Regions from separate parts of the Paenibacillus marchantiae genome, predicted to be linked through region 2. Evidence: riboswitches for the same ligand, from Rfam matches in the RefSeq annotation. Region 2 holds a riboswitch; the other holds the start of a gene.
The links. Region 2 has a riboswitch for S-adenosylmethionine ahead of metA (homoserine O-acetyltransferase MetA). Riboswitches for the same ligand answer to the same signal wherever they lie in the genome.
Positions count from the first base shown of each region.

Region 1: another riboswitch for S-adenosylmethionine. It lies ahead of PTQ21_RS31335 (methionine ABC transporter ATP-binding protein); the one in region 2 lies ahead of metA (homoserine O-acetyltransferase MetA).

Region 1 is NZ_CP118270.1:6,975,207-6,978,398, forward strand. It holds gene PTQ21_RS31330 (methionine ABC transporter permease) at 1-395, opposite strand, end outside; gene PTQ21_RS31335 (methionine ABC transporter ATP-binding protein) at 396-1,430, opposite strand; SAM riboswitch class I at 1,558-1,699, opposite strand; gene PTQ21_RS31340 (Cthe_2314 family HEPN domain-containing protein) at 1,830-2,558, opposite strand; gene PTQ21_RS31345 (COX15/CtaA family protein) at 2,771-3,192, opposite strand, start outside.
Region 2 is NZ_CP118270.1:3,093,499-3,096,690, reverse strand. It holds gene PTQ21_RS14325 (aminotransferase class I/II-fold pyridoxal phosphate-dependent enzyme) at 1-403, opposite strand, end outside; gene metA (homoserine O-acetyltransferase MetA) at 428-1,345, opposite strand; SAM riboswitch class I at 1,580-1,704, opposite strand; gene corA (magnesium/cobalt transporter CorA) at 2,158-3,093, shown strand; gene PTQ21_RS14310 (HRDC domain-containing protein) at 3,186-3,192, opposite strand, start outside.

The sequences.
Region 1 (3,192 bases), 3.1 Mb from region 2:
GTTGAAGCTCCCATCGCCTGTGCGGCTTCAATGACGCCACGATCCACTTCACGCAGTGTAGTTTCCACCAACCGGGCAAAGTATGGAGCTGCGGCAATGACGAGTGGTGGTATAACGCCCAGTACTCCTGTAGCAGTGCCAACCAGTGAACGCGTAAACGGAATGAGTGCAACAATCAAAATGATAAATGGCACTGATCGCAGAATATTTACAATAAACGATAGTATCGTGTACACCACTTGAGATTGAATCGAAGTCGACCTTGCCGTCATAAACAGCAATACGCCTAGCGGCAAACCAATGATTATCGTGAATAGGCCCGATGCTCCGAGGATTTGCAGTGTTTCAATTGAAGCCTTACCGATTTCTTCCCAACGCACTGTTGAAAAATCCATTTAACGAAGCACCTCCACATCAAGTCCCTGATCCACTAATTCTTTAATGGTGAGATTGATCTCATCTGACTGCCCCTCAAACCGAACGGTCAGCTGTCCATAGGGAACTTGTTTGATCGTTGAAATGGTGCCTTGCAAAATGGCGAAATCCACTCCGGTTTTGCGAACCGTTCTGGACAAAATCGCCTCATAGGTTTTATTGCCCAAGAAGGATATTTTCACAAGCTTAGAAGATCCATCCTTCTGTAATGAGACATCTGCACTCGCCAGAGCAGTCTCTTCTAATGCAATTCCCACCTCATGGTCTCGCATCATAAAATCACGCGTAATGGCATGCTGGGGCTTGAGGAATACTTCCGTCACTGGCCCTTGCTCCACGATGCCTCCCTGATGGATAACCGCCACCTGATCACAGATATTCTGGATCACGTGCATCTCATGGGTGATTAGAACAATCGTGAGGTTATACTTTTCATTGATATCCAGCAATAACTTCAGAATCGAATCAGTTGTCTGGGGATCAAGTGCCGATGTGGCCTCATCACACAGCAGCACGTTCGGATCACTCGCGAGCGCTCTCGCAATACCTACCCTTTGCTTCTGTCCGCCTGACAGCTGGGCCGGATATTTATTGCTGTGGTCCTCCAGTCCAACCAATGCGAGCATTTCCTTCACTTTCCGATCAATTGCAGCCTTGGGCGTATTAACGAGCTTTAAAGGAAAAGCCACATTGTCATATACCGTAGCTGAGGATAACAGATTAAAGTGTTGAAAAATCATGCCGATCTTACGCCGTTGTTGTTGCAAATCGGACTTATTGAGATCGGTTAGGTTGATTCCATCAACCCAAACCTCGCCTGCCGTGGGGCGTTCGAGCAAATTGATACAACGGATCAATGTACTCTTGCCTGCACCGGAATGACCGATAACTCCGAATATTTCACCCTTGCGGATATTCAAATTTAGTTCCGATAAGGCCGTCATACTTTTTGAGCCTTTACCGTACTTCTTGGTTAAACCTTTTAATTCAATCAAAATTACTGCTCCTTCCCACTGCCTACATGTATCTTTACCCGAATGAAAGGAAAACTCCCCTTCATCGTACAAAAAAAGAGCCCCTTTTGCAGAAACAAAAAGGGCTCTTCACGTGAAAGATTATACCTTCTCATCTGCCAAAATCGTGCCTTGCACCATTTTGTAGGAATTAGCACCTAACATCTATAAAGTATGACACAGCTGTCATGCAGTTATAAATCGGTTGCCGGGCTTCATCGGGCCTGTCCCTCCGCCGCTCTCGATAAGAAATATTTAATTTATAAGTTCAGTAGTAGTTATAATGTTAATGTCATAAATGTTAATTCCATCTAACTGTCGATCAGGAACTCAGTATAATCCAAGTATTCCGATTTGTCAAAGGCAAATATTACTATCCAATCAGTTCGTCGGTTGATTCATTACCTGCTTATGCCACTTCTCGTTGATGTAGCCATACGCTGCTTTTAACGTCTCACATACCATATCCACACCCTGCCGGAGTTCCAAGAGATGCTGATCCAGGTCTTCCAGCTTCACTTTCCCTTGCAAAGTCTGGTGCAGCTGCCACAGATCATCCTGCATTTCGGAATTCATGTAATGAATCTCCATGTTTCGCCGTTTGCGCAATTTGCTCATTGGCTCACGATAAGAGTCCTTGATCCGGATTAGTTCGTTAGCAAGAACATAATGCAGCTTATCATATCCGAACTGTCTTAATACGGTGAAATAAGAATAATGAGTTTTAACATTGGTTGTATTCAGCTCAAATATTTCATTCAACACTGTACCTAACTTATCCAAAATGGCAAAACATCGGATGAAGCCATCCTTATAAAAATAGACGTAACGGGCATACTCCGCTTTTTCTAATAATGTCATATCATCCGTAGAGCCCGCTTTGACTTTCTGACGGAAATGGGAAGCTGCAAAACAGCTTTGTTCCAATTCATCCAGCGAAGAGATCAGTCCCTGGGTCCATATATACAGTTTACGAAAATCATGGGTAGGATCATGGTCCACATGCATCTGTCGCTGAAATAGCTCAAGCGTATCCGCCATCGCTTCCATCGCGTCCTTTAGTATCCCTTCGTTCTTACGCGGCTTTTCACCCAGCAACGTTCGCAGCATATATAGCCTCCTCTTTCCACTCTGCAGATCATCAAATTAATAATAATTCATCATATTAAACTAAATCGGAATCAGAGTAAACGTATGACCGCTGCTTACAATAGGGTGCCCTGACACACCTGACATCAAACAAAGTTCACCTGTCCAATGATGTACATCATCGGATGGTGAACTTCACTGGATTATCCCTGAACTACAATAATTCGGATATATTAGAACCGATTAACGGGCCGATGCAACTTGTACACCAGGAAACTCATATAGGTTAATACACCGAACAAAATAGCGATATCAAGCATATGCGCCAGCGCCACGAACATATACACTTCCGGACGATTCATCGTGAGCATCAGTCCAAAACCAATAACCACTTGCAACAAAACCAGCACAACAGAAATGACGCCAAGTGCTCTTAATTCCGTGTTATCCGGATGTTTGCGATACGCAAAATGACCGAGGATTGCAATGACGATTACTAATGAAACAGCTGCCACCCGGTGAGCAAAAGCAACAGCTACGCCTCCCGAGAGCTCAGGAATAATCTGCCCGTTACAGAGCGGAAAACCTGAACAGCCTCCAGCAGAATCCGTATGGCTCACAAATGCTCCAGTATATACCACGAGGTACGTATAGA
Region 2 (3,192 bases):
TACTTTCCAGAGCTGCCAGGTCATTGGTATCTACGTAACTTGCCGTCACACCAAATCGAGACAGGATGCGTTCAAGCAAACGATACGTTCCGCCGTACAGATCCAGCGATACAATCAGATGATCCCCTTGTCCAAATAAAGCGAAAATCGTTTGCAAAGCAGCCATGCCGGAGCTACAGGCAAAACCTGCATCACCGGATTCCAACGCTGCCGCTGCTTCTTCCAACACTTTACGGGTTGGATTTGTCGTACGAATATAATCAAATCCCGTGCTTTGTCCAAGCTTTGGGTGGCGAAACGCAGTGGATTGATAGATCGGAAAATTAATGGCGCCCGTTACCGGTTCATTGATAGACCCAATTTGGGCCAATCGACTTTCGATTTTCAACTTATTGTCTTCCATTGCAGCATCCTCCTGTAATGTCGATTAGATTTGCGGACCAATATCGTAAGGTGTCTCTTGATACACATAGTAATTGAGCCAATTAGAGAATAATAAGTTTGCATGTGCCCGCCAAGTGGCCGGGGGAACACGGGAAGGATCGTCATTCGGGAAATAATGTCTAGGCAGCGCAATGTCCATGCCTTTAGCTGCATCACGGTCATATTCCCATTTCAATGAAAGAGGGTCATACTCAGCATGTCCGGTTGCAAAAATCTGTTTGCCGTCTTTGGTAGCAACCAGGAAAATACCCGCTTCCTCAGATTCAGCCAATATTTCAAGGTTTTCATTTTTTTCAATATCTTCACGCCGCACTTCCGTATGGCGGGAATGCGGGACGTTGAATACTTCATCAAATCCGCGCAGCAGCTGCACATTGGATCTGTTGATCGTATGTGAGAATACGCCAAAACATTTTTCATCCAATGGAACTTTGGGAACTCCAAAATGATGGTATAAACCCGCTTGGGAAGCCCAACATATATGCATGGTCGAAGTCACATTGGTTTTGGTCCATTCGAAGATCTCCTGGATTTCTTTCCAATAGTTCACGTCTTCAAAGTCCATTTGCTCTACAGGAGCGCCTGTAATGATCATGCCGTCAAAACGGCGGTGTTCAATCTCATCAAAGGTTTTGTAGAACAAGTCCAAATATTCCTGGGAAGTATTCTTGGACGTATGAGACTTCGGATGAACCAGAACGATATCTACCTGAATGGGTGTGTTACCCACCAGACGAAGCAATTGTGTTTCTGTCGTTTCCTTTGTGGGCATCAGGTTTAATATAGCGATACGTAGTGGACGAATGTCCTGCTGGTAAGCAGATGTCTCGTCCATGACAAAGATGTTCTCTCCTGCAAGTACTTCCTTGGCAGGCAGTGTGTCTGGAATTTTGATTGGCATGGTGTTTCTAACTCCTCCTTGTGCATAAATAGATGCAGCCACTGCGGATTCGATACGATTCGCATCCGTACAGTTATAGGCTGCCATGAGCTTGCCTGCAGGCGCTGAATTGCAACCACATTGCTGGCGGCAAGCTCAAGTTCCTTAGCGAAAATCACTGCTGAGAAGTCGGTGCATATAACAAAGACCTTCCTCGGATTCCGAGAAAGGTCATATGTAAATAGATATGCGCCTCTCTCATCTCTCAGTTACAACAGTGTCACTTGGACACTTGGTCGCTGCAAGAATTAGCACCGTGCGGTATACCGCCGGTTGCCGGGTTTCATCGGGCCAGTCCCTCCACCTACTCTTGATAAGATTTCGCTTTATTCAATTGTAAATACTAGTGTGGTTCACCTTTTACTTTAAGACATTAATCCCCTCACGTCAAGGTGTAGTTCAATGTCTGTTCCTCAGGATCGGAACCGTTCATCATCCGTTGTCATACACTGCTCCAGGGCGCGAAATCGACACATTTTTGCGCTTGAAAGGACCCTGTACCAGCGGTATACTAGACAAGTGTTATAAACCCTTATGTGAGAGGTGACATATTCAATGGATGGCGACCCGAGGCCTGACTGGCAGCCGAATTCCGACAAACTGCATAGAGAATTGATATCAGCATGCCGGCAGCGGGACGTTACTTCCGTTTGATTATAGAGCGAACGCAGTCCTGACTTCCAGGCTCCGCTGCCGACCGGCTGATCTGTTCTTTTTGCGCCCATATTGATGAAATCCGCCCATTTGGCGGGTGCAGAAGGAGTAGATGAATAATGAAAATCCGGTTGGTAAATAACGGTGTATTTATTCCGGTGGACGACATTCAGCAGGCGCTGACTCCACCAGCGGAGGGGTTTTACTGGATTGATGCGGACGTAGACGATTTGGCGGTACTTCAACCGCTGTTCATGATGCATGATCTGGCCGTGGAAGACTGTTTGAGTGATGAAGAACAACGTCCGAAGATTGAAATTTATGAGAGCCATTATTTTATTGTTATTAATAGCATTCGTTTTGATGATGAAGAGATTTTTTTACGTGCCGTCAACTTGTTCCTTGGCAGACACTTTATTATCAGTGTGACCAAACAGAAAGTCAGCGAATTGCGGACATTGAAACCGATTCTTTGGGAGCAGGAAATCAGTACGCCGGATAAGCTGCTGTACCTGTTGGTTGACTTAATTGTTGATAATTACTTTACCGTCGGTGACCGAATTGAAGCGCGTATCGAGAAGCTAGAAGAAGACATTCTGATGCATACCAAAAAGTCTCATCTGAATGAGATTATCGGGCTGCGCAGTGAGATTCTGTGGCTGAAGAAAGTGCTTGGACCTCAGAAAGAGGTCATTAACACACTCAATAAAAAAGATCTGCGTCTTATTGATGATCAACTGCAAAAGTATTTCAGTGACATTTATGAGAATGCTGTGAAAATATCCGAAACCTTTGAGACTTATCGCGACCTGATGGGGAACTTACGAGAAGCTTACCAATCCAGTATCGCCAACCGGGCGAATGAAATCATGCGTGTGTTCACCGCCATTACCACGGTGTTCATGCCGCTGACCGTTATCACTGGCATCTATGGGATGAACTTCACGAACATGCCTGAGTTGGACTGGAAATATGGTTATTTCGTGGTTATTGGCCTAATGGTTACACTGGGCCTGAGCATGTTCTTTATTTTCCGCAAAAAAGATTGGGTTTGAAATAGCAAAAGACGAAGCGCTCCACATTTGGAGACGCTTCGTCTTTTTTTATAATTAGCTTATTGTATGACAACTAACGTCCTATTTCCAATCTAGCCT